Regions from separate parts of the Pseudomonas sp. NPDC077186 genome, predicted to be linked through region 1. Evidence: riboswitches for the same ligand, from Rfam matches in the RefSeq annotation. Region 1 holds a riboswitch; each other region holds the start of a gene.

What was found. A riboswitch is a leader RNA that binds a small molecule or an ion and turns the genes downstream of it on or off. The one in region 1 is predicted to bind cobalamin.
Region 2: another riboswitch for cobalamin. It lies ahead of ACIGKL_RS08330 (TonB-dependent receptor domain-containing protein); the one in region 1 lies ahead of cobW (cobalamin biosynthesis protein CobW).
Region 3: another riboswitch for cobalamin. It lies ahead of cobO (cob(I)yrinic acid a,c-diamide adenosyltransferase); the one in region 1 lies ahead of cobW (cobalamin biosynthesis protein CobW).

What each region holds. Positions count from the first base shown of each region.
Region 1 covers NZ_JBITWE010000003.1:567,845-577,961, forward strand. The annotation lists gene cobM (precorrin-4 C(11)-methyltransferase) at 1-520, opposite strand, end outside; gene ACIGKL_RS14645 (cobalamin biosynthesis protein) at 517-957, opposite strand; cobalamin riboswitch at 1,044-1,242, shown strand; gene cobW (cobalamin biosynthesis protein CobW) at 1,337-2,386, shown strand; gene cobN (cobaltochelatase subunit CobN) at 2,462-6,208, shown strand; gene ACIGKL_RS14660 (ATP-binding protein) at 6,495-7,496, shown strand; gene ACIGKL_RS14665 (VWA domain-containing protein) at 7,478-8,221, shown strand; gene cobF (precorrin-6A synthase (deacetylating)) at 8,390-9,157, shown strand; gene cobJ (precorrin-3B C(17)-methyltransferase) at 9,201-10,117, opposite strand, start outside.
Region 2 covers NZ_JBITWE010000001.1:1,757,818-1,767,934, reverse strand. The annotation lists gene ACIGKL_RS08330 (TonB-dependent receptor domain-containing protein) at 1-1,288, opposite strand, end outside; cobalamin riboswitch at 1,378-1,580, opposite strand; gene dxs (1-deoxy-D-xylulose-5-phosphate synthase) at 1,654-3,555, opposite strand; gene ACIGKL_RS08320 (carboxyl transferase domain-containing protein) at 3,660-6,932, opposite strand; gene ACIGKL_RS08315 (polyprenyl synthetase family protein) at 7,082-7,969, opposite strand; gene ACIGKL_RS08310 (exodeoxyribonuclease VII small subunit) at 7,966-8,208, opposite strand; gene ACIGKL_RS08305 (sulfite exporter TauE/SafE family protein) at 8,384-9,151, opposite strand; gene pcaQ (pca operon transcription factor PcaQ) at 9,287-10,117, shown strand, end outside.
Region 3 covers NZ_JBITWE010000007.1:42,437-52,553, forward strand. The annotation lists gene ACIGKL_RS22110 (adenosylcobinamide-GDP ribazoletransferase) at 1-227, opposite strand, end outside; gene cobC (alpha-ribazole phosphatase family protein) at 224-799, opposite strand; gene cobT (nicotinate-nucleotide--dimethylbenzimidazole phosphoribosyltransferase) at 796-1,851, opposite strand; gene cobU (bifunctional adenosylcobinamide kinase/adenosylcobinamide-phosphate guanylyltransferase) at 1,848-2,369, opposite strand; gene ACIGKL_RS22130 (cobyric acid synthase) at 2,514-3,971, opposite strand; gene cobD (threonine-phosphate decarboxylase CobD) at 3,968-4,963, opposite strand; gene cbiB (adenosylcobinamide-phosphate synthase CbiB) at 4,956-5,864, opposite strand; gene bluB (5,6-dimethylbenzimidazole synthase) at 5,892-6,545, opposite strand; gene ACIGKL_RS22150 (cobyrinate a,c-diamide synthase) at 6,542-7,834, opposite strand; gene cobO (cob(I)yrinic acid a,c-diamide adenosyltransferase) at 7,831-8,484, opposite strand; cobalamin riboswitch at 8,657-8,862, opposite strand; gene ACIGKL_RS22160 (O-methyltransferase) at 8,902-9,561, opposite strand; gene ACIGKL_RS22165 (C40 family peptidase) at 9,558-10,076, opposite strand.

The DNA of each region.
Region 1 (10,117 bases):
CGGCCACTATGGCCGGCAGCTGACGCACGCCGAGATGGATGGCCAGGGTCGCGCGGTGCCGCGCCAGGTCGTGCAACTGCTCGCCCTCGGGCATCGGCGAGGTGCTGCCGTAGCGGGTGAGGATCAGGGTCTGGGCGACGCCCGGCAGGGTCAGCTCGCTTTCCAGCAAGGCGGCGCAAGCGGCGGTGGCGGTGACGCCGGGGACGATCTCGAAGGGAATGCCGAGGGCACGCAGCTCGCGAATCTGCTCGCCGATGGCGCCGTACAGCGAGGGGTCGCCGGAGTGCACGCGGGCCACGTCCTGGCCGCGTTCGTGCGCCTGGCGCAGCAGCTCGATAATCTCGCTCAGGTGCAATTCGGCGGTGTTGACCACTCGTTCGGCGCTATTGCCCGCAATAACCGCTTCCGGTACCAGCGAGCCGGCGTACAGGATCACCGCGCACGAACGGATCAGGCGCTGGCCCTTGACGGTGATCAGCTCCGGGTCGCCGGGGCCGGCGCCGATAAAGTAGACGGTCATGCTGCGGGTTCTCTGTCGAAAGTGGCCAGCGCACAGGTGGCGTTGGCCGTGCGGTTCTTCTCGCCGAGCAGACGAGGCGTGGCGCCCAGGCGGGCGGCCAGGCTCAGGGCACAGGGCTCGGCCACCGCGGGGCTGCCGGTGACGGACTGCACCAGGGCGCTGCCGCCGGTGGCCGACTGCTGAGGCGCGAGTTCTTTGCTGCTGAAGAACTGCAGCCTCAGCTTCAGCTGCTCGGCCAGTGCCTGCAGTGCCGTCTCCTCGCGCTTGTGGGCGATGCTGGCCAATCCGGCCAGGTTATCCACCGTCAGCTTATGCTGGCTCAGGCTGTGGATAAGCAGGGCTAGCAGCTCGTCCAGGCTGCAGCCACGGCGGCAACCCAGTCCGGCGACGACCTGGAGCGACGAAGCTGAGCGGGGTTCGGAAGGGGGAGGCAACATAAGCGCTGTTCGGGCGGAGTGGCGGCGTAGCTCAACATGACGCTCCCCACCGGTCAACCGCGATTGACCGAGCGCCGCGGCCTGCGTAGCCTTCTCGCGTTCGAGGTTCTGCCCGGCATTGCCGCCGGGAAGCTAAGAGGGAACAGGGTCGATGCCCTGGCTGCCCCCGCAACTGTAAACGGTCGAAATTCCTTCGATACACCACTGCTCAACAGCGGGAAGGTGAAGGATGCACAAGCGTGCAGACCGTGAGCCAGGAGACCTGCCTCGATTGACCAGCCATTTGCTCGGACGGGGTGATCCGACGCGGCCAGCACGCCCCTGCGTGCCCGCCTGCGCGTACCCGTCCGTCGAACTTACCGACGCCACGGGGCCCTTCATGAAAACCCTCGCCAAACTGCCTGTCACCATCGTCACCGGTTTTCTCGGTGCCGGCAAAACCACCTTGCTGCGCCATCTGCTGGCCCACGCCGAAGGCCGCCGTATCGCGGTGATCGTCAACGAGTTCGGCGAGTTGGGCATCGACGGCGAGATCCTCAAGCAGTGCGCCATCGGCTGCAGCGAGGAAGAGGCCATGGGCCGCGTCTTTGAACTGGCCAACGGCTGCCTGTGCTGCACCGTGCAGGAGGAGTTCTTCCCGGTGATGCGCGAGCTGGTGGCGCGGCGTGGCGACCTCGACCATATCCTCATCGAGACCAGCGGCCTGGCCCTGCCCAAGCCGCTGGTGCAGGCCTTCAACTGGCCGGAAATCCGCAACGCCTGCACGGTCGATGCGGTGATCACCGTGGTCGACAGCCCGGCGGTGCTCGCCGGCACCTTCGCCGCCTTCCCCGATCAGGTGGACGCGCAGCGCCAGCTCGACGCCAACCTCGACCACGAATCGCCGCTGCACGAGCTGTTCGCCGACCAGCTGGCCAGCGCCGACCTGGTGATTCTCAACAAGGCCGACCTGCTCGACGCCGAGGCGCTGGCCGCGGTGCGCGCCGAGGTGGCCGAGGAGCTGCCGCCGGCGGTCAAGGTGATCGAGGCGCACGGCGGCGAGCTGCCGCTGGACGTGCTGCTGGGCCTGAACAGCGAAACCGAGCTGCATATCGACAGCCGCCGTACCCATCATGACGATGAGGACGAGGACCACGATCACGAGGAATTTGACGCGTTCCACGTGGAACTACCGCAGGCCGAGGAGGCGCGCCTGCTGACCGCACTGAAGGACGCGGTGGGCAAACACGGCATCCTGCGCGTGAAGGGCTTCGCGGCCATCCCTGGCAAGCCGATGCGCCTGCTGGTGCAGGGTGTGGGCCAGCGCTTCGATCGCCACTTCGACCGCGCCTGGCAGGCCGACGAGCCGCGCCTGAGCCGCCTGGTGCTGATCGGCCAGCAGCTCGACCGCGCGGCCATCGAGGCCGAGCTGAAGGCGGCGCTGGCCTGAGTGATGGTGGGAGGGGCTTTAGCCGCGATTCGGTTCGCGGATAGTCACGGCTAAAGCCCCTCCCACAGAACCAACATGCACCTACTGCGCACCCAGCCCGGCGCCCAACTGCCGGCCGACAGCATCGCCGACCTCGGCCAGACCCCGGCCGAGTTGGTGATCCTCTGCACCGGCGATTCGCACCTCTCCCTGTTGGCCGAAGCCGCCCGGCAACTGCCGGAGGACTACCCCAGCCTGCGCCTGGCCAGCCCGGCACAGCTGAGCAACCACGCCTCGGTGGACCATTACGTCGAGCAGGTGCTGCAGCATGCCAAGGTCATCCTGATCTCGGTGCATGGCGGCGTGAGCTACTGGCGCTACGGCGTTGAACGCCTGGTGGAGCTGGGCGCGCGCGGCGCCAGGGTGATCATGGTGCCGGGCGACGATGCGCCCGACCCGGAACTGAGCGCCCTCGGCAACGTCGATGAAGAAGACAGCCAGCGCCTCTGGCAGTACCTGCGTCAGGGCGGGCTGGACAACGCGCGCCAGCTGTTTCGCTGTATCGGCAGCCGCTGGCTGGGGCGTGACGACAATTGGCAGGAGCCGCAAGCGCTGCCGCGCGTGGGCCTCTATCACCCGCAGTGCAGCCCGGCCTCCCTGGGCGACTGGCGGGCGCAATGGCAGGTCGGTGCCCCCGTGGTGGCGCTGCTGTTCTATCGCAACCATGTGCAATCGGCCAACACCGCCTTCGTCGATACCTTTTGCCAGCATCTGCAGGCCCAGGGCCTTAACCCGCTACCCATTGCCGTGGCCAGCCTCAAGGAGTCGGCCTGCCTAGAGCAGGTGCAGGCCTGGCTGGATGACGCCGACGCCGCGCTGATCATCAATACCACCGGCTTCGCTTTATCCAACCCCGAGGCGCCGCAGGCGCGGGTGTTCCGCCGCGATATCCCGGTGCTGCAGGCCATCTGCGCGCTGGACAACCAGGCGCAGTGGCAGGCCAGCGCCCAGGGCCTGGGCTCGCGTGACCTGGCCATGCACGTGGTGCTGCCCGAGCTGGATGGCCGGCTGATCGGCACCGCCATCAGCTTCAAGGGCCTGGCCTGGCGCAGCGAGCGTAGTCAGAGCGATGTGGCGTGCTACCAGGCGCATGAGCCGGGGATGGCTTATGTCGCGGAACTGGCGCGGAAATGGTGCCAGTTGGCGCTTAAAAGCAACGATCAGAAGCGAATAGGCCTGATCCTGGCCAACTACCCGACTCGCGATGGCCGCATCGGCAACGGCGTCGGTCTGGATACGCCGGCTGCCGCGCTGAATATCCTTCGCGCCCTGCAGGCCCAGGGTTACCCGGTGGATAACCTGCCGGACAGCGGTACCGCACTTGTCCACTGCCTGCTTGGCGGCATTACCAACGATCTCGACGGCCTCGACACACGGCCCTGTGCGCAGAGCCTGGCGCTGGACGACTACCTGACGTTTTTCCACAGTCTGCCTGAGCAGAATCAGCAGGCGGTGCGCGAGCGCTGGGGCGAGCCGCAGGACGATCCCATGTTCCGCAGCGGGCGGATGATGGTCGCCGGCCTGCGCTTCGGCCTGACCTTCGTTGGTATCCAGCCGGCGCGTGGTTATCAGCTCGACCCGGCAGCGGTGTACCACGACCCCGATCTGGTTCCGCCGCACGGCTATATCGTCTTCTACGCCTGGCTGCGCACGGCCTTCGCTGCCGATGCGCTGATCCACGTCGGCAAGCACGGCAACCTGGAATGGCTGCCGGGCAAGAGCGTCGGCCTCTCCGCGGGCTGTTGGCCGCAGGCGCTGCTCGGCCCGCTGCCGAATATCTATCCCTTTATCGTCAACGACCCGGGCGAGGGCGCGCAGGCCAAGCGCCGTACCCAGGCGGTGATCATCGACCACCTGATGCCGCCGCTGACCCGCGCCGAGAGCTACGGCCCGCTGCGCGACCTGGAGCGCCTGGCCGACGAGTATTTCGAGGCCAGCCAGCTCGACCTGCGCCGCGCCGTGGAGCTGCGCGGCGAGATCCTGGCCAAGGTGCGCGAAGCCAGCCTCGACCGCGAGCTTGGCCTGCAACTCAACGACGATGCCGACAGCTGGCTGCCGCAGCTCGACGCCTACCTGTGCGACCTCAAGGAATCGCAGATTCGCGATGGCCTGCATGTGTTTGGCGAGTCGCCGGCCGGGCAACTGCGCCGCGACACCCTGCTGGCGCTGCTGCGCATTCCCCGTGGCGACGGTCAGGGCGCCAATGCCAGCCTGCTGCGCGCGCTGGCCCGTGGTCTGGAATTGGGCCTCGATCCGCTGGACTGCGATATGGGCCAGGCCTGGGCGGGGCTGCGTCCACAGGCGTTGCAGGCTGTGGATAACAGCCTGTGGCGCAGCGTCGGCGATACCCGCGAGCGTCTGGAGCTGCTGGCGCTGCGGCTGATCGAGCGGCGCCTGGCCGGCGAACGTATTGGCGATTTCGGCGCCGAGGTGGCGCTGATCCTCGATGGGCTGGCCGAGCACGTTGCGCCGCTGCTGGATGCCTGCGGCGACGCCGAGATGAGCGGCCTGCTGGCGGCGTTGCAAGGGCGTTTCGTCCCCGCCGGGCCAAGCGGCGCGCCCAGTCGCGGGCGGCTGGATGTACTGCCCACCGGGCGCAACTTCTTCACCCTCGACGTGCGCCACCTGCCCACGCCAACCGCCTGGCGCCTGGGTGTGCAGGCGGCGGATCGCCTGCTGGAGCGCCATCTGCAGGACGAGGGCGACCACCTGCGCCAGCTCGGCCTGTCGGTGTGGGGCACGGCGACCATGCGCACCGGCGGCGACGATATTGCCCAGGCCCTGGCGCTGCTCGGCGTGCGCCCGGTGTGGCAGCCGGGCAGCCAGCGCGTCGAGCGCTTCGAGGTGCTGCCGCTGGAGCAGCTTGGCCGGCCCCGGGTGGACGTCACCCTGCGCGTGTCGGGCTTTTTCCGCGATGCCTTCAGCAACCTGATCCGCCTGTTCGACGAGGCCGTGCAGGCGGTGATCGAGTTGGACGAACCGGAAGACATGAACCCGCTGTCGGCGCGGGTCTGGCGCGAGTCGCTGGCGCTCAAGGACGGCGGCCTGGAGGAAGCCGAAGCGCGCCGCCAGGCCGGCTGGCGGGTGTTCGGCGCCAAGCCGGGGGCCTATGGCGCCGGGCTGCAGAACGCCATCGAGGAGCGCCTGTGGCACAGCCGCGCCGATCTGGCCGAGGTCTACCTCAACTGGGGCGGCTACGCCTACGGCAGCGGCGCCGAGGGTGCGCCGGCGCGCCAGCGCTTCGTCGAGCGCCTGGAGCAGATGCAGGCGGTGCTGCACAACCAGGACAACCGCGAGCACGACATCCTCGATTCCAACGACTACTACCAGTTCCAGGGCGGCATGCTGGCGGCGGTGGAGACCCTGCGCGGGCTCAAGGTGGCCAGCTACTTGGGCGACAACAGCCAGCCGGATACGCCGCGCATTCGCAGCTTGAAGGAAGAACTGGGTCGCGTGGTGCGCGCCCGCGCGGCCAATCCCAAGTGGATCGCGGGCATGAAGCGCCATGGCTACAAGGGCGCCTTCGAGCTGGCCGCGACCATCGACTACCTGTTCGCCTTCGACGCCACCAGCGAACTGGTCGATGACCACCAGTACGGGCTGCTGACCGATGCCTATCTGCTGGACAGGGACACCCGTGACTTTATCCAGCAGCACAACCCCGGTGCGCTCAACGATATCCTCGAACGCCTGCTGGAAGCCCAGCAGCGCGGCCTGTGGGAGAATCCCGGCGATTACCGCGAAGCGCTGGAAAACCTGCTGCTCGATAGCGAGGAGTCATGACGCGACGCATTCCCCTAGGCTGGGTTAGCCGCCTGTTGAAGTTGCCGGCCAACTCGCTGAAGTGGGTGCGGCGTAATCCACCATCGGCGCCACACGCAACATCGCCTGGTGGGTTACGCGGCGCGCCACGTTTTTCTACAGATACAAGGCCGGCGCTCCGCGCCGCTAACCCACCCTACGGTCTTGAGGCGCCGATTGTGGGAGGCGCTTTAGCGGCGACAAGCTCGCGGCTAAAGCCCCTCCCACAAGTGCTGTGCGCGCCCGTTCAACTCCCCGGATCACTGCCATGACCGAACATCACTTCCCCCTCGTCGCCGTGGTCGGCGCCGACTCGCTGAAGCTGGCGCTGTGCCTGGCGGCCATCGACTTAGGCGTAGGCGGCGTGCTGATCGAGGGGCCGCGCGGCATGGCCAAGTCCACCCTGGCCCGTGGCCTGGCTGACCTGCTCGACGGTGGGCGCTTCGTCACCCTGCCGCTGGGCGCCAGCGAGGAGCGCATCGTCGGCACCCTGGACCTGGACGCCGCGCTGGGCGAAGGCCGCGCGCAGTTTTCCCCTGGGCTGCTGGCGCGTGCCGATGGCGGCGTGCTCTATGTCGACGAGGTCAACCTGCTGCCCGATCACCTGATTGACCTGCTACTCGATGCCGCCGCCAGCGGCGTCAACCACGTCGAGCGCGACGGCATCTCGCATCGGCATGCCGCGCGCTTCGTGCTGATCGGCACCATGAACGTCGAGGAGGGCGAGTTGCGCCCGCAACTGCTCGACCGCTTCGGCCTCAACCTGGCCCTCGATGGCCAGCCGCAGCCGGCCGAGCGTGCCGAGATCGTGCGTCGGCGCCTGGCCTTCGATGCCGACCCCGAAGCCTTCCTGCAACGCTGGCAGGATGAGCAGAACGCCCTGGCCGAACGCTGCCGCAATGCCCGCCAGCGCCTGGCCGATATCCCGTTGGATGACGCCGCCCTGGGTGAGATCAGTCAGCGCTGCTTCGCCGCTGGCGTCGATGGCCTGCGCGCCGACCTGGTCTGGCTGCGTGCCGCCCGTGCCCATGCCGCCTGGCGTGGCGGGGCGGCTATCGAGCCTGTGGATATCGATGCGGTGGAGGATTTCGTCCTGCGCCATCGCCGTCGCCAGCCACAACCGCCGGCGGTCACGCCGCCGGAGCAGGGCCAGGTGCCGCAGCAGGCGCAGGAGCACAGCCAGGGCGAAGGTCAGTGGGGCGAGCTGCCGGCGCAGCCGCAGGCCATGGGCGAGCGACGGGTGCCGCCGCGCTGGGCAAAAAAGCCCTGAGCATCCGCCCGCACACAGCCACAGGCGCGGATGCCCGCAACCGGCCCGGACGACTCGGCGGCGGCCTGCGTGGTGCCGCCCGCAGCGGCGCGGCCGGACGTATCGACTGGGCGGCGACCCTGCGCCAAGGCCGGCCGCAACGCCGCGAACAGCTCGTGCTGCGTCCGCGCAGCCAGCAGGCGGAAGAACTCTGGCTGGTGCTGGTGGATGCCTCCGCCTCCACCCGCCGCCACGGCGCCCTGAGTCTGGCCAAGGGCGTGCTCGCCGAAGTGTTCGACAGCGCCTATCGCCAGCGTGCGCGCCTGGCCGTGCTGCAGGCTGGCGGACGTGAAGCGCAATGGCTGTGGCAGGGGCGCAAGGCCGGCGCCGAGCTGCACCGCTGGCTGCAGGATCTGGGCGCGGGGGGCGGCACGCCGCTGCTGGATGCGCTGAATCAGGCGGGTAGCTGGCTGCTGCGTCGCCAGCGCGCGAAACCGGGCGAACGCCAGCGCCTGCTGATCCTCACCGACGGCCGCTTGCGCGACTGGCCGCCGCTGGTGCCCTTGTCATGCCCGACGCTGTTGCTCGACACCGAGCGCGCGCCCATCCGCCTCGGCCGTGGTCGCGAACTGGCGCGCCAACTCGGCGCCGATTACCAGCATATCGACGACCTGAGCCGGCTTGCGGGCGATGATCGCCGGCAAGCCGGCTCCTACGGATCGTTAGCTGTCTGGAGATGCCGATGAAAGAATTGCTGAACAACGGCGAGCGCACGCCGACTTTACTCGGTCGTGGCCGCCAGCCTGGCGACGGCCTTGATCCGCGTAGGAGCCCGCTTGCGGGCGATCCTTGCGCACACCGATCAATCGCCGGCAAGCCGGCTCCTACGGGCCGTTAGCCGCCTGGAGAACCCCATGAAAACCCTGCTGCTGGTCGGCATAGGCGCCGGCGACCCGGACTACATCACCTTCCAGGCGATCAAGGCGCTGCGCCGGGCAGACGTGATCTTCCTGATGGACAAGGGCCCGGCCAAGCACAAGCTCAACGCCCTGCGCCGGGAGATCTGCGCGCGCTTTCTCGATGGCCACGCGCCGCGTTTCGCCGAAGGCCTGCAGCCGCAGCGCGAGCGTGACGCCGCCGACTACCGCGCCAGCGTCGACGAGCTCAACCGCGACAAGCAGGCGGTGTTCGAGCAACTGATCGACGAACAGATGGCCGACGGGGAGACAGCCGCCTTTATGGTCTGGGGCGATCCGTCGCTGTACGACAGCAGCATCCGCATCATTGAGGCCATCGCGACGCGGCGCAGCGATTTCGTCTACGAGGTGATCCCCGGTATCACCAGCCTGCAGGCGCTGACCGCGCGCCACCGCATCCCGCTCAACAGCATCGGCCGCGCCGTGGAAATCACCACCGGCCGCCTGCTCGCCGAAGGCTGGCCGCAGGGCGTGGACAGCGTGGCAGTGATGCTCGACGCCAAGGACAGCTACCGCCGTTTCGTCGGCCAGGGCCTCTCCATATACTGGGGCGCCTATGTCGGCACCGCCGACGAGATCCTGATCGCCGGCCCGCTGGACGAGCTGGCCGAGCGTATCGCCAGCACCCGCGCCGCGGCGCGCGAACGCAATGGCTGGATTATGGATAGCTATCTGCTGAGGAAGGCGGGTCAGGCGGCGGGGTGAGCTTGGCGGTGGTGGACGAGCAAAGCGTTGCCCAGCCTGCTCCTTATCGGTCCTGTGGATAACTGCGCGGCGTATACAGCCACTCGCCGCCATCGGCACGGGGGAAGCGGCGGGTCTGGCTGGAGCCGACAATCACCAGGGTGCGCATATCGACCATTTCCGGCGTCAGCTCGCCGAGGGTGAGGTTGCGCAGGGCTTCGGCGGGGCGACCGATATCGCGGCCCAGCACCACCAGGGTTTCGGGCGCGCGGTGCTGGCGCAGCAGCTCCAGGGCGCGGCCGAGCTGCCAGGGGCGGGCCTTGGAGATCGGGTTGTAGAAGGCCATGGCCAGGTCGGCGGCGGCGGCATGTTGCAGGCGCTTCTCGATCACCGCCCAGGGCTTGAGGTTGTCGGACAGCGAGATCAGGCAGAAGTCGTGACCCAGCGGCGCGCCGGCCTTGGCCGCGGTGGCCAGGGCGGCGGAGACGCCCGGCAGCACCTCCAGCTCGACGCCGTGCCAGGCCTCGTTTTGCGGGCTTTCCAGCGCCTCCATCACCGCGGCGGCCATGGCGAACACGCCGGGGTCGCCCGAGGAGATCATCGCCACCCGGCGGCCGCTGGCGGCCAGCTCGAAGGCGTGGGCGGCGCGCTGTAGTTCCTCGCGGTTGTCGCTGGGGTGCACGCATTGATCGGCGCGCAGCGGGCCGGCCATCTTCACGTAGGTGTCGTAGCCGAGCAGGTCTTCGGCCTGGTCCAGGGCGCGGCGCACGGCGGGGGTCATATGCTCGGCTGCACCGGGGCCGAGGCCGACCACGCTAAGACGCCCACGGCGCTGGCCAAGGCGCTCGATCTCCAGCGGCTGTTCGCCCAGCAGCAGACGTAGGCCATCGCCCCGGTGGCATTCGGTAGGTAGCTGGGAGTCGCTGTGGATAAAGCGCAGTGGCAGGTTCAGTGCCTGCGCTGCCGCGTGCAGCTCGGCAT
Region 2 (10,117 bases), on a different contig from region 1:
GGTTGGCGCTGGGGAAGCACAGGCCGCCGAAGCAGAAGTCGGGGAAGTACAGGTCGTTGAAGGTCGGTGCGCGGAAGCCTTCGCTGTAGGACAGGATCAGCTCGTTGGCCGCGTTCAGCGGCAGGGTCAGCGCCGCATTCCAGGTGTTCTCGCTGCCGAACTGCTGGTTGTCGTCGTGGCGCAGGCCCAGTTCGGTGGAGAAGGCCTCGCCGCTGTAGCGGTGCTGGATGAAGGCCGCGCGGTTCCAGCGCGAATCCTCGACGAAATCGGTGCTGCCCTGGGCGCGATCCTCGTACCAGTCGAGCCCCAGCAGCACTTGCTGGCTGTCGTTCAGGGTCAGGCGGTTGAGCCAGTTGGCCGAGTCGCGGTAGGTATTGAACTGGCTGAGCGAGCCGCCGGGTTGGTCGTTGCCGCTGTCGCGCTTGTCTTCGCTGTGGCCGATCTCCAGGCGACTGCTCCAGGTGTCGTTGATACGGCCGTCGAGGAAGGCCGAGACGCTGCTGAGGAGGAAGTCGGTGGTCGGCAGCGAACCGGTGAAGGTGTCGTCGTACTCCACCTGGCCGCGCTGGTCGAGGACGCTGAAGCCGGCCTGCAGGTCGTCGCTGAAACGGTGCGCCAGGTTCAGGCTGAGCGAGCGGTTGCGGTAGGCGTCGTCGTCGCCGTTGGCGCCGAAGCCGTCGCGGGTGGCGTCGATGCCGGCGGTCTCGTCCAGCGCTGCGCCGAGGTGAAAGCGCGTGCGCTCATCGCCACCGGACAGGCCGAGGCTGCGCTGGTAAGTGCTGTCGCTGCCGGCGGCCAGCCGTGCATGGGGCTTGAGGCCCTGGCCGTCACCCTGGCGAGTGAAGATCTGGATCACCCCGCCGATGGCGTCGGAGCCATACAGGGCCGAGCGCGGGCCGCGCACCACCTCGATCCGCTCGATCTGCTCGGGGGCGAGAAACTCCAGGCTGCTGGTGCCGCTGCTGGCCGAGGCGATGCGCTGGCCGTCCACCAGCACCAGGGTCTGCGCGCTGCTGGTGCCGCGCAGAAATATGCCGGTCTGGCTACCTGCGCCACCGGTGCGCACGACGCTGAGACCGGGGACGCGCTCGAGCAGTTCGGCAACGCTGCCGGCCTGCAGGCGCTCGATATCCGCCCGCTCGAACACCGTGGTGGCGGCGGTGGCCTGGGCTTGCGGTTCGGCCAGGCGCCCGGAGGTGATCACCAGCGGTTCGGCGGCGTAGGGTTCGGCGGCCAGGCTGAGGCCGGGCAGCACGGCGATGGCCAGGGCCAGGTGGGACAGTTTCATGATGGTTATTCCTCAAAGGTCGGCAGACGTTCGAGGAGGGCAGGGGCAAGCGCGCGCAGGGCGGCGCTTGACGGTGCGGCCCTCCGCAACACCAGTCGCACCGCCGGGGCCGGTCTCCGGGCTCACGACCCCGGTCCGCCTTCCCGGGAACACCCAGTGGCCTTGGACAAGGTGCAGGTTTGCGGCCTGCCGTCGATTACCGTTGCGGGGGCAGCGTCGGGATTGCCTGGATGGCGCACCGACTTCCCGTTTCACGCCGTGTTAGCGGCGCACCCTGGCGGAACATGCAATGCCGCGCACCCTAGTGCGCGGCGGGATGAATGACAAGCAAGGCCCGCTCATTCGGCGATGAGCGAGCCTCATGTTCAGAGCAGGGCCAGGCGCGCGCGCACCGCCGCTTCGATGCCGGCCTGGTCGAGGCCGCATTCTTTGAGCATCTGCGCCGGCTTGGCGTGTTCCACGTAGTAGTCGGGCAGGCCCAGCTGCAGCAGCGGCTTGACGATGTTCTCGGCGGCGAGGAACTCGCCGACCGCGCTGCCGGCGCCGCCCATCAGCGCGTTTTCCTCGATGCTCACCAGCAGCTCATGGCTGGCCGCCAGCTCGCGCAGCAGGGCGGTGTCCAGCGGTTTGACGAAGCGCATGTCGACCACCGTGGCGTCCAGCGTCTCGCCGACCTGCAGCGCCTCGGCCAGTTGCACGCCGAAGGCCAGCAGGGCGACGCGGCGCCCCTGGCGACGGACCAGGCCCTTGCCGATCTGCAGCGGCGCCAGGCCCGGCTCGATGACGGCGTTGGGGCCGCTGCCGCGCGGGTAGCGTACCGCCGCCGGGCCGTCGAACAGGTAGCCGGTGGTGAGCATGCGACGCAGCTCGTTCTCGTCGCTGGGGGTCATCACCAGCATGCCGGGGATGCAGCGCAGGTAGGAGATGTCGAAGCTGCCGGCGTGGGTCGGGCCGTCCTCGCCGACCAGGCCGGCGCGGTCGATGGCGAACAGCACGTCGAGGTTCTGCACCGCGACGTCGTGGATCAGCTGGTCGTAGCCGCGCTGGAGGAAGGTGGAGTAGATCGCCACCACCGGCTTGACCCCGTCGCAGGCCATGCCGGCGGCCAGGGTCACGGCGTGCTGCTCGGCGATGGCGACGTCGAAGTAGCGCGCCGGGAAGCGCTCGGCGAAGGCCACCAGGTCCGAGCCTTCCTTCATCGCCGGGGTGATGCCGACCAGGCGGTTGTCCTGCTCGGCCATGTCGCACAGCCACTGGCCGAATACGTTGGAGTATTTCGGGCCGGACGGCCGTTTCTGGCTGGAGAGCGGCGCGGCATCGGGTTTGACCGGCTCCAGTTTGGTGATGGCGTGGTAGCCGATCGGGTCGGCCTCGGCCGGGGCGAAACCCTTGCCCTTCTTGGTCACCACATGGAGGAACTGCGGGCCCTCCAGGTCGCGCATATTGCGCAGGGTGGCGAGCAGGGTGGGCAGGTCGTGGCCGTCGATGGGGCCGATATAGTTCCAGCCCAGTTCCTCGAACAGGGTGCCGGGCACCAGCATGCCCTTGGCGTGTTCCTCGGTCTTGCGTGCGATCTCCCAGGCGCCGGGCAGGCGCGAGAGGATCTTCTTGCTGCCCTCGCGCATGCTGGCGTAGGTGCGGCTGGAGAGGATCTTGGCCAGGTAGTTGGACAGCCCGCCGACATTCTTGGAGATCGACATGTCGTTGTCGTTGAGCACCACCAGCATGTTGGCGCCGACCTCGCTGGCGTGGTTGAGCGCCTCGAAGGCCATGCCGGCGGTCAGTGCGCCGTCGCCGATCACCGCCACGCTCTTGCGCTTCTCGCCCTGCAGGCGGGCGGCGATGGCCATGCCCAGTGCGGCGCTGACGCTGGTGCTGGAGTGGCCGACGCCGAAGGTGTCGTACTCGCTCTCGCTGCGGCGCGGGAAGGCGGCCAGGCCGTCCTTCTGGCGCAGCGTGGCCATGCGCTCGCGACGGCCGGTGAGGATCTTGTGCGGGTAGGCCTGGTGGCCGACGTCCCACACCAGGCGGTCGTCGGGGGTGTCGAAGACGTAGTGCAGGGCGATGGTCAGCTCGATCACGCCGAGGCCGGCGCCGAAATGGCCACCGCTCTGGCCGACGCTGTAGAGCAGGTACTGGCGCAGTTCGTCGGCGAGGGTTTCCAGGTCCGCTTCGGCCAGCCGGCGCAGCTCGTCCGGCGTGTTGGCGCGGTCCAGCAGGGGCGTCAGCGGGCGCTCGCGGGGGATCTCGTGGAAAGTGGTCGGCATCAGGCGAATCGTTATAGGGGTAAAAAGATGCGGCAGTTTACCCGAAAACCACCGCCGCAAGCTTCAAGCCCTGCGCGACAGGCCGGCGCGCCTGTGCCAGGCCTCTACCAGGTATCGACGAACGGCCGTTTCTTGCCCTCGCGCGCGGCGGCTTTGGGCGCGGCGGCCAGCCCGCGCAGCAGCCAGGCGCGGCTGTCGGCCGGGTCGATCACCGCGTCGATTTCCAGGTAGCTGGCCATGTTCAGCGCCTTACCGTTTTCGTAGGCCTTGGCCACCAGCTTGTCGAACAGCGCCTGGCGCGCGGCGTCGTCCGCCTGGGCCGCCAGCTCCTTGGCGAAACCCAGGCGCACCGCGCCCTCCAGGCCCATGGCGCCGAACTCGGCGCTGGGCCAGGCGGCGGTGAACAAGGGCGCGTGGAAGCTGCCGGCGGCCATGGCCTGGGCGCCGAGGCCGTAGCCCTTGCGCAGCACCAGGGTGAAGAAGGGCACCGTGAGGCTGGCAGCGGTGACGAACAGGCGCGACACGTGGCGCACCGTGGCCTGCTTCTCCGCCTCCGGCCCGACCATAAAGCCTGGGGTATCGCACAGCGAGACGATGGGCAGGTCGTGCGCCTCGCACAGTTGCAGGAAGCGCGCTGCCTTGTCGCCGGCCGCGGCGTCGATGGCGCCGCCCAGGTGCGCGGGGTTGTTGGCGAGCAAGCCGAACGGCCTGCCCTCGATGCGGATCAGCGCGGTGATCAGGCCGGGGGCGAACGCGCGACGCAGCTCCAGCACGCTGCCCTCGTCGGCCAGCAGTTCGATGACCTTGCGCATGTCGTAGACGCGCAGGCGGTTTTCCGGGATCACCTGGCGCAGCTCGCGGGGATCGCTGCATAGCCAGTCGCTCACCGGGCCCTGGAAATAGCCCAGGTACTGCTTGGCCACGACGACCGCCTCGGCCTCGTCGGCCACCAGCACATCGATCACCCCGTTGGGACCCTGCACGCTGGTCGGGCCGACCTGCTCGGGGGTGAAACTGCCGAGGCCGCCGCCCTCGATCATCGCCGGGCCGGCCATGCCGATGGTCGCATTCTGCGTGGCGATGATCAGGTCGCAGCAGCCGAGCAGGGCGGCGTTGCCGGCGAAGCAGCGGCCGGAGACCACGCCCACGGTCGGCACCAGGCCGGAGAGCCTGGCCATGGCGGCGAAGGTGTGGCAGTCCAGCCCGGCCACGCCGACGAAATCGCTGTCGCCGGGGCGGCCGCCGCCGCCCTCGGCGAACAGCACCACGGGCAGGCGCCACTGCGCCGCGAGGCCGAGCAGGCGGTCGGTCTTCTTGTGGTTCATCACCCCCTGGGTGCCGGCGAACACCGTGTAGTCGTAGGCGATGGCCAGGCAGCGCGCCGCCTCGGCGCCGAAGCGCTCGGCATTCACCGTGCCGGTGCCGCCGATCAGGCCGTCGGCCGGGCTCAGCACCAGCAGTTCCTCGGCCGAACGCCGGCGGCGCTGGGCGGCCAGGGCCAGGGCGCCGTATTCGTTGAAACTGCCGGCGTCGAGCAGGTCGGCGAGGTTTTCCCGCGCGGTGCGCTGGCCGCTCTTGCGCCGCTTGGCCACGGCTTCGGGGCGGCGCGCATCGGTGAGGCGGGCATGGCGTTCGAGCACTTCGGCCAGGTCGGCGCGGATATGCGCCAGGTCGACCGCCTGCTCGCCGTGCTCGGCGAGGCCATCCACCTCGGCCGGCTGCAGGAACGCCATCGCCTGGCCCTCACCGATGGCGTCACCGGGGGCCACGGCCAGCGCGCGGACGATACCGCTGTGCTCGGCCTTGACCTCGAACTCCATCTTCATCGCCTCCAGCACGGCGATGCGCTGGCCCGCGGCCACGGCGTCGCCTTCGGCCACCGCCAGGCTGACCAGCACGCCGGCGCTGGGCGCGCTCAGTGCCAGGGTGCCGGGCGGGGCGTCGAGGCTGGATCTGGCGCCTTGCGCAGATGCGTCGCCGGCAAAGTAGCGGTGCGGATGCGCCTGTTCGCGGGCGGCCAGCAGCTCGCTCAGGTGACGCTCGACGTAGGTGGTATCGACCCGGTTGGCCAGCACCTCGTCGCGCTGCAGCAGGTTCTGCAGCAGATGCAGGTTGCTCGCTACGCCTTCGAGGCGGAACTCGCACAGCCCGCGGTAGGCGCGGCGCAGGGCGCCGGGGTAGTCGCTGGCGATGGCGATCAGTTTGGCGATCAGCGAATCGTAGGCCGGGCTGACGGCGTAGCCGGCATAGCCGCAGCCATCCACGCGCAGGCCGGGGCCGCAGGGCGGCTGGTAGGCGCCCAGCACGCCGCTGGCCGGGCGCGCCGTACCGTCGGCGTGCAGGGTTTCCAGGTTCAGGCGCAGCTGTACGGCATAGCCTTTCGCTGGCGGCGGAGTGAGCAGGCCCAGCTCGGCCAGGCTGCTGCCGGCGGCCAGGTGCAGTTGCGTATGCAGCAGATCGACGCCGGTGACCTGCTCGGTGACGGTGTGCTCCACCTGCACGCGCGGGTTGGCTTCCATGAAGTAGAAGCGCCCGGGCTGGTCGAGGTCGAGCAGGAATTCGAAGGTGCCGATGCCGCGATACCGCACCTCGGCGGCCAGGCGCAGGGCGCTGGCGATGATGGCCTCGCGGGTGGCGGCGTCCAGATCGGGGCTGGGGGCGATTTCCACCAGTTTCTGGTGACGGCGCTGCAGGCTGCAGTCGCGCTCCCACAGGTGGCTGACTGCGCCGCTGCCATCGCCGAGCACCTGCACTTCGATATGCCGGGCGCGGCGCACGCGCTTCTCCACGTACAGCGCGCCGCTGCCGAAGGCGCCCTGGGCCTCGGAGGTGCAGCGGGCGAAAGCCTCGGCCAGCTGCGCGGCATCCTCCACCGCGCGCATGCCGCGCCCGCCGCCGCCGGCCAGGGCCTTGAGCATCACGCTGCCGTGTTCGGCGAGAAAGTCCGCGGCCTGCTCCGGCGTCACCGCCTGGTTGATCCCCGGTACCAGCGGTACGTCGCAGCGTTCGGCCAGGGCGCGGGCGGCGGCCTTGTCGCCGAACAGTTGCAGGGTTTCCGGCGTAGGGCCGACGAAGCACAGCCCGGCCTCCTGGCAGCGGCGGGCGAACTCGGCGTTCTCGGCGAGAAAGCCGTAGCCGGGATGGATGGCGCTGCAACCCTGCTCGCGGGCGATGGCGATCAGCTGATCCATATCCAGATAGGCCGTCGGGCCGCGCCCGACCAGCGCCACGGCGAGGTCGGCCTTGCGTATGTGCAGACAGCTGCCGTCGTCCTCGGCATACACCGCCACGCTGCGGATACCGAGGTCGGCGCAGGCCTGGGCGATGCGGATGGCGATCTCGCCGCGGTTGGCGATCAGCAGGGCGGAAAAGGGCATGGCGGCTCCGGACGTCTTGTCGTTATGGAGCCATCTTAGGAGGCTGGTCGCGGGGGTAAAGCAAGCCTTATGTGGCGATCATGCCAACATAGATGCAAATGATGATGGCGCGCGGCTTTCGCGGCTTAAGCCGCTCCCACGAGAGCGGCCTAGCTGCGCCGCTCGACTATATAACGCGCCAGCTCGCGCAGCGGCTCGGCCTGGCTGCCGAAGGGGCGCAGCAGGTGCAGGGCCTGGTCGCGCAGTTCCAGGGCGTAGGCCTTGGCGGCGTCGAGGCCGAGCAGGGCGGGGTAGGTGGGCTTGTGGTTGGCCTCATCCTTGCCTTGGGTCTTGCCCAGGGTGGCGGTGTCGCTCTCCACGTCGAGGATGTCGTCCTGCACCTGGAAGGCCAGGCCGATGGCGCGGGCGTACTGCTGCAGCGCCTTGAGACCGAGCTCGTCGGCGTTGCCGCTGGCCAGGGCGCCGAGCTGCACGCTGGCCTCGATCAGCGCGCCGGTCTTGTGCCGGTGCATGGTTTCCAGGGCGCTCTGGTCGAGCGGCAGGCCCACCGCGCCGAGGTCGATGGCCTGGCCGCCGACCATGCCGGCCGGCCCGGCGGCGGCACTCAGGGCCGCGATCATCTGCAGGCGGGTCTCGGCGTCCTGCGGGTTGCGCCGGCGGTCGGCGAGCACCTCGAAGGCCAGGCTCTGCAGGCCATCGCCGGCGAGGATGGCGCAGGCTTCGTCGAAGGCCTTGTGGGTGGTGGGCTGGCCGCGGCGCAGGTCGTCGTCGTCCATCGCCGGCAGGTCGTCGTGCACCAGCGAGTAGGCGTGGATCAGCTCCACCGCGCAGGCGGCGCCATCGGCGCGGTCCAGCTTGCCGCCCAATGCCTCGCAGGCGGCGTAGACCAGCAGCGGGCGCACGCGCTTGCCGCCGTTCATCACGCTGTAGCGCATGGCCTGGTAGAGGCGTTCGAGCTCCGCGCGCGGGGCCTGGAACAGCGGCTCGAGGGCGGCGTCGACGCGGGCCTGGCAGCTCGTCTGGTAGGCCTTGATCATGCCGCCGGGTCCGCGTCGAACGGCGCCGGCTCCAACTCGCCGTCGCGTTCCAGCAGAATTTGCACCTTCTGCTCGGCCTGGGCCAGGGCGGCCTGGCATTCGCGGGTCAGGCCGATGCCCTGCTCGAAGGCGGTCAGCGAGTCTTCCAGCGACAGCTCGCCGCTCTCCAGGCGCTCGACCAGCGCCTGCAGCTCGGCGAGGGAATGTTCGAAGTCGGGGGCGGCTTTCTTGCGGGCCATGGCGGCGGGTCTCGGGCAGCGTAGAAACGGGCGCGACACTAGCAGAGCCGCGCCCCTCGGGCAAATCAGCGGGCAGCGGGTGGGTTAGCCGAGGGCGTAGCCCGCGATTGGGCCGCGCGTAGGGTGCGCTGTGCGCACCAACGAGGCCGCGGTGTACCGGTGCGCACGGCGCACCCTACGCCAGATAGGTGACCCAGAAGTAATACAGCGTCATCCCGCTACCCACCAGAATGACCAAGGCGCGCAGCAGCGCCGGCGGCAGCTTCTCGCCCAGTGCGCCGCCGGCGTAGCCGCCAAGGGTGGCGCCGGTGAGCAGGATGGCCAGCTCGTACCAGCTGACCCGCCCGGCGATGACGAAGGTGAGGGTGGCGATGCTGTAGATCACCGCCGAGATCAGGTTCTTCAGCGCGTTGGCGCGGGCCAGGGCGTGGCCCTCGATGGAGAAGGCGGCCAGCTGCAGGATGCCCATGCCGGCGCCGAAGTAGCCGCCGTAGATCGACACGCCGATATGCGCACCGAGCGACAGCGGCGTGTGTGGCGGATGCTCGGCGGGCTTGCGCCGCGCCGCCAGCCAGCGACCCAGCCAGGGACTGGCGGCGAACAGCGCGGTAGCCGCCAGCAGCAGCCAGGGGATCAGCACGCGGAACACCTCGTCGCCGCCGCCCAGCAGCAACAGGCCGCCGAGCAGACCGCCGGCCAGCCCGGCCAGCAGCAGCGGCAGCAGATAGCGACCCAGCGGCCGCAGCGAGGCGCGCGCGGCCCAGGCACCGGCCAGGCTGGCCGGCCACAGCGCCACGGCGTTGGTGGCACCCGCCGTCACCGGCGGCAGGCCGGCGGCGAGCAGGGCCGGGAAGGAGAAGAAGGTGCCGCCGCCGGCCAGGGCATTCATGCCGCCGGCGGCGAAACCGGCGAGGACCAACAGCAGCAGATCGGGCAGGGACATGGCGCAGGCTCGCACAAAAAGAGGGCAGCATAGAGCTGACGCATCGGTCAGCCAAGTGCGACCAAGGTGCAGTGGGCCGCTGGGCTGGCCCGGCGCTTTGCGGCATGATCGACGCGTCCTTCTCCGGTGCCCGCGATGAACATCGACACCCGAATCAAATTCCGCCACCTGCTGTGCTTTCTCGAGATCGCCCGTCAGCGCAGCTTCGCCAAGGCCGCCGATGCCCTGGCGGTGAGCCAGCCGGCGATCTCCAAGACGCTCAAGGAGCTGGAGGAAATCCTCGCCGCCAGCCTGTTCGAACGCGGCAAGAGCGGCGTGACCCTGACTCCGGCCGGGGTGGCTTTCATGCGCTACGCCGGGCCTTGCGTGCAGGCGCTGCGCGACGGGGTCAACAGCCTGCGCGGCGGCGAGCACGAGGCCGGGCAGGTGCGCGTCGGCGTGCTGTCCACCGTCGAGAGCCTGCTGATTCCCGAGGTGGTGCGGCGCCTGCACCAGCGCCATGCGGCGCTGGTGGTCAGCGTCGCCACCGGGCCGGGCGCCTACCTGCTCGGTCAGTTGCGGGTCGGCGAGCTGGACCTGGTGGTCGGGCGCATGACCGACAGCCCGGACATCCAGGGCCTGACCTTCGAGCACCTGTACAGCGAATCGATGAGCCTGGTGGTGCGCCCCGGTCACCCGCTGCTGGCCGCAGGCGCCGCGGCCCTGGGGCGGCTTGGCGATTACCCGTTGGTGCTGCCGACGGCCGGCACCACCATCCGCAAGCACGCCGACAGCCTGTTCGTGCAGTGCGGGGTGACGCCCTCGCGGCAGCGCCTGGAGACCCTGTCGCCGGCGCTCAGTCGGCGCTACGTGCTGTCCGGCGATGCGCTGTGGGTGGCGCCGCAGGATGCGGTGTGCCTGGACGTGCAGCGCGGCGAGCTGGTCGAGCTGCAGCTGGGCGTGCAGGAGCCGGGCGGCTCGGTGGGC
Region 3 (10,117 bases), on a different contig from region 1:
TGCAGGCCGCCGCTCAAGGCCACCCACAGCGCCAGGATGATCGCCGCCTGCAGCAACACCGGGGCCGCGCCCAGCAGCCAGTGCGCCCCCCACAGCAGCAGGCCGAGCAACAAGCCCACGGCCGGATACCAGAGCAGAGAACGGCCGAGCTGCTCGGGCGTCGGCATACCCGGCAGGCTGACCGGCAGGCGGGTGAGAAACTGCAGGGCGATCAGCGCCGGGCTCATGCCAGCTCCCTCAGGGTGCCCTGCCCGTCCAGCTGCAGACGCACGCGCTGGGCGTAACCGACATTGACCTGCAGCAGCTCGTGGCGCGGCAGGCCGCGGGCGCGCGCCAGCAGCAGACGCATCACCCCGCCGTGGGTAATCAGCAGCAGGTGCCGGCCGCGGTGCGCCTGGTACAGCCGCTGCAGCGCGGCGAGAATGCGCGCCTCGAAGCGCAGCAGCGGCTCGCCGTCCGGCGGGGTAAAGGCAAAGGGGTCGGCCCAGAAGCGGCCGAGCGCCTCGGCATCGGTCTGCATCAGTTCGGCGGTGCTGCGCCCCTCCCAGGCGCCGAAGTGCAGCTCCTGCAGGTCGGCGTCGAAGGCCAGCGGCAGCGCGTGCTGCGCCGCCAGTTCCTCGGCGAAGCGCGCGCAGCGCTGCAGCGGCGAGCTGACCAGCGCGTCCCAGGGCCCGGCGCCGGCCACCGCGGCGCGCAGTTGCGCCCAGCCGGTCGCGGTCAGGGCGTCGTCGAGGCTGCCGCGCAGGCCGCCGCCCTGCTCGGTTTCGCCGTGGCGCAGCAGTTCCAGGTGCAGGCTCATGCCGGGCGATCCGCCACCGCTGCCTCGGCGAAAGTCGCCATCTGCCCGTGCAGCGCACAGGCCAGGCGCAGCAGCGGCACAGCCAGCGCCGCACCGCTACCCTCGCCCAGACGCAGGCCCAGCTCCAGCAGCGGCTCGGCGTCCAGCGCCTGCAGCACCCGGGCATGCCCGGGCTCGGCGCCGCGGTGGGCGAACAGCAGCCAGTCGCGGCAGCCGGGGTTCAGGCGCACCGCCAGCAACGCGGCGACGCTGCAGATAAAGCCGTCCACTAGCACCGCCACGCCCTGCTGCGCCGCCGCCAGGTACGCGCCGACCAGCGCGGCGATCTCGAAGCCGCCCAGGTGCACCAGTGCCTGCAGCGGCTCGGCGATGTGCGGCCGGTGCAGGGCCAGCGCCGCTTCGATCACCCGCACCTTGTGCGCCACCCCGGCGGCGTCCAGCCCGGTACCGGGGCCGGCCAGCTCGGCCGGCGGGCAATCGAGCGCCCAGCAGGCCAGCGCGGCGGCGGCGCTGGTGTTGCCGATGCCCATTTCACCGCCGATAAACAGCTCGCAGCCCACCGCGCGGGCGCGCAGCAGGCTGTCGCAGCCGGCCTGCAGGCAGATCAGCGCCTGGGCCAGGGTCATCGCCGGCGCCTGGACGAAGTTCTGCGTGCCGGCGCCCACATACAGGTGGCGCACGCCGGGCAGCGGCTCGAGCGGCACGGCGGTGCCCAGGTCGATCACCTCCAGCGCGGCGTCCAGTTCGCCGGCCAGCACGCCGATGGCCGCGCCGCCGTGAACGAAGTTGCTCAGCATCTGCCCGGTCACCGCCTGCGGGTAGGCCGACACGCCCTCGGCCACCACGCCGTGATCGCCGGCGAAAATGGCGATCCACAGCCTGTCCAGCTTCGGCCGCTCGCTGCCCTGCAGCGCCGCCAGCTGGATCGCCAGCGCCTCCAGCCGGCCGAGCGAGCCGGCCGGCTTGGTCAGCTGTTGCTGGCGCGCCTCGGCCTTGGCCCGCGCCACATGATCGAGCGGCTGGCAGGGGCCCTGCCACCAGTGCAGGCTCATAACGCATCTCCTTTGAGCACCATGGGTAGCCCGGCGACGCAGAACAGCACGCGCCGGCTGCGTTCGGCCAGGGCCTGGTGCAGCCAGCCGGCCTCGTCGACGTAACGGCGGGTCAGCTCGCCCATGGGCACCACGCCCAGGCCGGTTTCGTTGCTGACCAGCAGGATGCGCCCCGGCAGCTCGGCCAGCGTATCGAGCAGCGCGTCGCGCTCGGCGGCCAGGCGCGCCTCGTCGTCCAATAGCAGCAGGTTGGTCAGCCACAGGGTCAGGCAGTCCACCAGCAGACAGCGCCCCTCGCGCGCCTGCTCGCGCAGCACGCGGGCCAGCGCCACGGGTTCCTCCACCAGCGCCCAATGCGCCGGGCGGCGCGCGCGGTGCTGGGCGACGCGCGCGCTCATCTCGCCGTCCAGCGCCTGGCTGGTGGCGATATACACCACTTCCAGGCCGGACTCGGCCGCCAGCTTCTCCGCCAGCCGGCTCTTGCCGGAACGGGCGCCACCGAGGATCAGTTCAAGCATTTGCACTCCGTTGGGTGTCGTGGGGCCGCCTAGGCCGTGCGCACCGTTGGCAAATCAAAACCGTAGGGTGGATCACGCTCTACCGATCCACCATTGGCAGATGCCCAGCGATCACAGCAGTGGACGAAAAAAGCGTCGTCCACCCTACGCCAGCCCACAGAGCGCCTTGAGTTTGTCGGTATCCAGGTGTTCTTCCACCAGATCGGCCAGGCGCTCGATATCGCGCTCGCGCAGGGCCTGGTAGTCCACCGCCTGCACCTCGCGCAGCCCGGCCCAGCGCAGCAGCGCGGCGCAGGCCTGAGGAAGCTCGAACAGGCCGTGCAGGTAGGTGCCGAGCACCTGGCCGTCGCCACTCAGGCTACCGTCACGGCGGCCGTCGTCCAGGCTCACCGCACCATTGAGGCCGGCGCCAGTGCTGACCCCGGCATGAATCTCGTAGCCGCTGACCTCGGCCTGCTCCAGGCACAGGCGGCCACGCACGTTGCGCAACTGCTTGTGCGGCTCCAGCCGCGTCTCGAAATCCAGCAGGCCGAGGCCCTCGCTGCTGCCGGCGGCACCTTCCAGGCCGTGCGGATCGTGGATGTGCCGGCCGAGCATCTGCAGGCCGCCGCAGATGCCCAGCAGCTTGCCGCCATAGCGCAGATGACGGGCGATGGCGGCATCCCAACCCTGCTCGCGCAGGCGCGCCAGGTCGGCGCGCACGCTCTTGGAGCCGGGCAGGACGATCAGGTCGGCCGGCGGGATGGTCTGGCCGGGCCCGACGAAACTTAGTTGCACCTGCGGGTGCAGGCGCAGCGGGTCGAAATCGGTGTGGTTGCTGATGCGCGGCAGCACCGGCACCACCACCCGCAACGCGTCCGTGGTCTTGGCCTGCTGGCGAGTATCGACGGCGTCCTCGGCCTCCAGGTGGAAATCCATCAGGTAGGGCAGCACGCCGAGCACCGGCCTGCCGGTGCGCTGCTCCAGCCAGTCCAGCCCCGGTTGCAGCAGGGCGATGTCACCGCGAAAACGGTTGATCACGAAACCCTTGATGCGCGCCTGCTCGGATGGGCTGAGCAGTTCCAGGGTGCCGACCAGGTGGGCGAACACCCCGCCCTTGTCGATATCGGCGATAAGGATCACCGGGCAGTCCACCGCCTCGGCGAAGCCCATGTTGGCGATATCGCCGGCGCGCAGGTTGATCTCCGCCGGCGAGCCGGCACCCTCTACCAGCACCAGCGGGTACTGCTGGCGTAGACGCTGGTGGGACTCGAGCACCGCGGCCATGGCCACCTGCTTGTAGCCGTGATAGGCCAGCGCCTGCATATTGCCCACCGCACGGCCGTGGATGATCACCTGCGCGCCGGTGTCGCTGTTGGGCTTGAGCAGCACCGGGTTCATATCGGTGTGCGGCGCCAGGCCCGCGGCCTGGGCCTGCACCGCCTGGGCGCGGCCGATCTCGCCGCCGTCGGCGGTGACCGCAGAGTTCAGCGCCATGTTCTGCGGTTTGAACGGCGCCACCGCCACGCCCTGACGCCGTGCCCAACGGCACAGGGCGGTCACCAGGGTGCTCTTGCCGGCGTCGGAGGTGGTGCCCTGCACCATCAGGGTGGTGCCGATCATTGCCCCAGCTCCTCGGCGCACTCGCGCAGGGCCTGCTGCAGGCGCTGCCAGCCCGCCTCGTGCGGCGGCAGACCGAAGCGCAGGCTGTCCATAAAGGGCAACAGCCGCACCAGGATGCCGCGCCGCGCCAGCGCCGCGTGCCAGTCGCCGGCCCGCGGCGGGCAGCAGAGCTGGAACAGCGCGCAGCCGCCGGTGGGCGGCAGGCCGCCATCGCGCAGCAGCGCCGCCAGGCGCTCGCCGTCGACCTGCAGGCGCTGGCGTTGCCGCGCCTGGCCGGCGCCGTCGGCCAGCAGCTGGCGCGCCAGCTGCCGCGCCGGACCGCTCACCGCCCAGGGCCCGAGCAGTTCGGCCAGCTCGTCGAGCAGGCCCTGCTCGGCGAGGACGAAGCCCAGGCGCAGGCCGGCCAGGCCGAAGAACTTGCCGAACGAACGCAGCAGGATCAGCCCCGGCCGCGCGCCGTGAGCGGCCAGGCTGTGCTCGGGCGTGCAGTCCATGAAAGCCTCGTCCACCAGCAGCCAGCCGCCGCGCTCGGCCAGTTGCGCGTGCCAGGCGAGCAGGCGCGGCGTCTCGATACGCCGGCCGGTGGGATTGTTCGGGTTGACCAGCAGCAGCACGTCGAGGCGCGGCAGGGCGCGGTCGATGGCGCCCTCGCTGAGCTGCATCACCCGGTGCCCCTCGCGGCGCCAGGCGGCGGCATGCTCGGCGTAGGTCGGCGAGAGGATGCCCACCGTGCAGCCCTTGCGCAGGCGCGGCAAGGCCTGGATCGCCGCCTGCGAACCGGCCACCGGCAGCAGGCTGGCCGCGCCGTAGTAGTCGCGGGCGACGGCTTCCAGGCCATCGTCCGGCTCCGGCAGGCGAGTCCAGGCCTCGGCCGCAATAGCCGGCAACGGCCAGCCGTAGGGGGCGATGCCGGTGGACAGGTCCAGCCAGTCCTCCAGGGCGATGCCGTATTGCCGCGCCGCCGCACGCAGGCGGCCTCCATGCTCAAGCACCCAGCACCTCCCAGAGTCCCAGCAGCGCCAGCCACAGCAGCACGCCGCCCCACACCAGATTCAGCGCGCGCTCGATATCGCGCGCCCGCGGCGGCGGCCCCTCGCCCAGTTGCGGGCGCACATGCAGCTGGCCGTGATATTCGGCCGCGCCGCCCAGGCTCACCCCCAGGCTACCGGCGCCGGCGGCCATCACCGGGCCGGCGTTGGGGCTGTCCCACTGCGGCGCCTGGCGACGCCAGCAGCGCAGCGCCAGGGCGCTGTGGCCAAGCAACGCGTAGCTCAGCGCCACCAGGCGCGCAGGGACGTAATTGAGTACATCGTCGATCTTCGCCGCGGCCCAGCCGAAGCGTTCGAAGCGCTCGTTGCGGTAACCCCACATGGCATCCAGGGTATTGCTCAGGCGGTACAGCACCACACCCGGCGCGCCGGCGACGACGAACCAGAACAGCGCGGCGAACACCGCATCCGAGCCGTTTTCCAGCACCGACTCGGTGCCGGCGCGGGCCACGCCGCCGGCGTCCAGCGCGGCGGTGTTGCGGCTGACCATCCAGCCGACGCGCTCGCGCGCCAGCGCCAGATCGCCCAGGCGCAGCGCCTGCGCCACCGGCCGCGCGTGCTCGACGAGGCTGCGCAGGCCGAGGGCGCAGTACAGCGCGGCGATCTCCACCGCCCAGCCGAAGGCCGAGACCTGCGCCAGCAGCCAGGTCAGCAGGGTCAGCGGCAGCACCGCCAGACACCAGGCGCTCACCCCATGGCTGCGCCAGCCGCCGCCGGCGGGGTTGAAGCGCTGCTCCAGACGATTCGCCAGGCGGCCGAAGGCCACCAGCGGGTGGCCCTGCTTCGGCTCGCCGAGCGCGGCGTCCAGCGCCACCCCGGCCAGGGTGCTGAGCGCCAGGCTCATCGCCATAGCCCGTTGCCAGTGGATAGGTCAGTCAACGCGTTCTCCCCATCGATTCTCGAACAGCAGCTCGGCGAGCGGCCGCGGCCTGGCCCAGCCCTCCTCCACCAGCATCGGCTGGTCATAGAAGGCCGCGACCGGCCCCAGGCACAGCAGCGCCACCGGTTTGCTGCCGGCCGGCATGCCCAGCAGCGCAGCCAGCGCCTCGGGCTCGAACAGCGACACCCAACCCAGGCCCAGGCCCTCGGCGCGGGCGGCCAGCCAGAGATTCTGAATGGCGCAGGCCACCGACGCCATATCCATTTCCGGCAGGGTGCGGCGGCCGAAGACATGAGTCTCGCGCCCGTCCATCAGCGCTACCGCCAGCAGCTCGGCACACTCGCGAATGCCCTCGACCTTGAGCCGCATGAATTCGTCGGAGCGCTCGCCCAGCGCCTCGGCGGTGCGCAGCCGTTCGGCCTCCACCAGCGCGTGGACGGCTTCGCGCAATTGCGGGTCGCTGATGCGCAGAAAGCGCCAGGGCTGCATCAGGCCGACGCTGGGTGCGCGGTGCGCCGCCTCCAGCAGGCGTGCCAGCACCTCGGCCGGCACCTCGCCGCCACTGAAGTGGCGCATGTCGCGGCGTTCGGCGATGGCGCGGTAGACCGCGGCGCGCTCGACGGCGCTGAAGGCCTGCTCGCTCATGGGCGCAACAGCGCCGCGGCCGCCAGGGGGTTGGACGGCAGGTAGAAGTGGATATAGGAGGCCGTCAACCGGCCCAGGCGATAGACCGCCTCGGCCACCGCCTTGCCGTTCGGGCAACGACCCAGGGCCAGCGGCGCCAGCGGGCTGTCCAGGCGCGAATGGTGGTAGCTGTGGCCGCGCAGCTCGCCCTCCGGCAACTCCACTTCCTGCAAAGCCAGGGCGGTCAGCCGTGGTTGCAGCGCGGCGCGGCCGGCCAGCAGGCCGAGCATGCGACCGCTGGCGCCCTGCTTGTCGGCCAGTTCGTCGAGCAGGTAGAGCATGCCGCCGCATTCGGCGAGGATCGGCTTGCCGGCCCGGTGATGGGCACGAATCGCCGCGGCCATGGCCTGGTTGCCTTCCAGTTCAGCGAGATGCAATTCGGGATAGCCGCCGGGCAGGTAGAGGCTGTCCACCTGCGGCAGGCCGTCGCCCGCCAGCGGCGAGAAGAATTCAATTTCGGCGCCCAGCTCGCACAGCAGATCGAGGTTGGCCTGATAGAGAAAGGCGAAGGCGCCGTCGCGCGCCACGCCGATGCGCACGCCGGCCAGCAGCGGCTCGACCGCCCGCGGTGGTGGCGCGGCGAAGCGCACTGGCGCCGGCAAGGCCACCTCGGCGCTGGCGGCCAGGGCATCGGCGGCGGCGTCCAGGCGCGTGTCGAGGTCGGCCAGTTCCTGCGCCTGCACCAGCCCCAGGTGACGGCTGGGCAGCTCCACCGCAGCATTGCGCGGCAAGGCGCCGTACCAACGAATGGTGCTCGGCAACGCAGCGCGCAGAATCTCGCCATGGCGCGCGCTGGCCACCCGGTTGCCGAGCACCCCGGCGAACGGCAGGTCGGCCTGGAAGGTCGCCAGCCCATGGGCCAGGGCGCCGAAGGTCTGGGCCATGGCCGAACCGTCGATCACCCCCAGCACCGGCACGCCGAACTGCCGCGCCAGGTCGGCCGCCGAGGGCTGGCCGTCGAACAGGCCCATCACCCCTTCGATCAGGATCAGCTCGGCCTCGCCCGCCGCCTGCCAGAGCAGGCGGCGGCTTTCGGCCTCGCCGACCATCGCCAGGTCGAGCTGGTACACCGGCGCGCCGCTGGCGCGGGCGAGGATCATCGGGTCGAGAAAGTCCGGGCCGCACTTGAACACCCGTACCCGCCGTCCCTGGCGGCTGTGCAGGCGCGCCAGGGCGGCGGTGACGGTGGTCTTGCCCTGCCCTGAGGCGGGCGCGGCGATCAGCAGCGCCGGGCACTGGCGCGAAGTCAAAACTCGACCCCCTTCTGCGCCTTCACCCCGGCCTTGAAGGCATGCTTGACCAGGCTCATCTCGGTCACCGTATCGGCCGCCTCGATCATCCCCGGCAAGGCGCCGCGCCCGGTCACCACCACGTGCTGCAGGAGCGGCCGTGCCTGGATATCGGCGAGCACCGCATCGAGCTGCAGATAACCGTGCTTGAGGGCGATATTCAGCTCGTCCAGCACCACCAGGCCGACGCCCTCGTCGTTCAGCAGGCGCTGCGCAACGGCCCAGGCCTCGCCCGCCTTGGCGATATCGCGCTGGCGATCCTGGGTCTCCCAGGTGAAGCCCTCGCCCATCACGTGGTAGCTGACTTCCTCGGGGAAACGGCGAAAGAAGGTTTCCTCGCCGGTGCTGGCGGCGCCCTTGATAAATTGCACCACGCCAACCCTGATGCCGTGGCCGAGGGCGCGGGCGACCATGCCGAAGGCGCTGCTGCTCTTGCCCTTGCCATTGCCGCTGTGCACCAGCAGCAGGCCGTACTGGTCCTGGGCCTGGGCGATCTTCGCGTCGATCAGCGCCTTCTTGCGCGCCATGCGCGCCTGGTGCCGGGCGTCGCGTTCGGTCAATGCGCTGTCGCGCGGGATCGATTCGCTGTCGCGTTCGGTCGATTCGCTCATCGAGGTTTCCTGGTCTGCGGGCATCCGGGCGCAGGCCGCCGTGCACGACTGGCAAGCTGGCATGGCGGCATCGTTGCGCTCCCGAACACACTGGGCTGGACAAGGCAGGCGGAGAACGGCGCGCGCGGGCCACCGGGAAGGCGAGCCCGCACGCCAGACAACGCCCTCCGCGATGCCGTGGACTGCAGCAGGCCGGTCTCCGGGCTTGTGAGCGAGCCTCGCGGGCTAGCGCCGCGCCTTCCCATGCACGAAGCACAGTGGCAATAGAGCGGCGTTTGACTCACCTACCGTTGCGGGGGCAGCGCCGGAATTTGAACCGGCTTCCCTGTTTCACCTCGTACGCGCGTGGCGTCGGGCACCTGAAGCAAGGCGCGCAGGGTAGAGGCTGGGAGGGTTGGGCGTCAACGCCACGGCGGCTCAGCGCTTGCGGCACAGGGTCAGGCCGTCACCCAATGGCAGCAGCGACAGCTCGACGCGCGCATCGTCCCTGAGCGCCCGGTTCAGCGCCTGAATGGCGCGGGTGTCGGCACTGTCCGGCTGCGCCTGTAACACCCGGCCGCTCCACAGGGTGTTGTCGAACAGCAGCAGGCCGCCCTGGCGCAACAGGCGTAGCGCCTGTTCCAGGTAGGCCGGGTAGTTGGCCTTGTCGGCGTCGACGAAGATCAGGTCGAAGTCGCCCTGCCCTTCGCCCTCCAGCGCCGCCAGGCTGTCCAGCGCCGGGCCCAGACGCCACTGGATACGCTCGGTCAGCCCGGCCTCGGCGAAGTAGCGGCGGGCGGTGGCGTTGTAGTCGCCGGGCAGGTCGCAGCAGATCAGCTGGCCCTGCGACCCCATGGCATCGGCCAGGCAAATGGCGCTGTAGCCGGTGAAGGTGCCGACCTCGACGATCCGCCGGGCGCCGAGCAGGCGCACCAGCAGGGCCATGAACTGGCCCTGCTCCGGGGCGATCTGCCAACGTGCCTGGCTCAGCTGCGCGGTTTCCGCACGCAGGCGGGCGAGCAGCGGCGACTCGCGCAGGGAGACGTCCAGCAGGTACTGGTAGAGCGCGTCGTCGAGTTGCAGGCTGCGCTGGGTCACGGATTGCGCGCCAGTTCGGGGGCGAGCACGCGCTTGGCGTCCAGATAGGCGCGCTGCCAGTAGCTGTTGTCCAGACTGTCCAGGCGCACCGTACCGCCCGAAGACGGCGCGTGGACGAAACGTCCCTCGCCGACATAGATGCCGGCATGACTGACGCCGCGCCCGCCGTTGGTGGCGAAGAACACCAGGTCACCGCTCTGCAGGGCGTCGCGGCGCACATTGGGGCTGCGCATGGCGCTCAGCTCGCGGGTCGAACGTGGCAGGCTGATGCCGGCGGCGTCGCGGTAGACGTAGCCGATCAGGCCGCTGCAGTCGAAACCGCCGTCCGGGGTATTGCCACCGTAGCGATAGGGCGTGCCGACCAGGCCGAGGGCGCGGAACAGCACGTCGTCGGCGCCGCCCTGGAACTGGCCGGTGGCTGGTGGATAGCTGGGCTGTGGGGTGGGGGCGCGACTGCTACAGGCACTCAGCAGCAGGGCGAGAACGAGCAGGGCAACACGGGTCGTGACGGGCATGAGCGAGGCGATCCTGAGCCTGGATGCGCCCTACTCTGCCG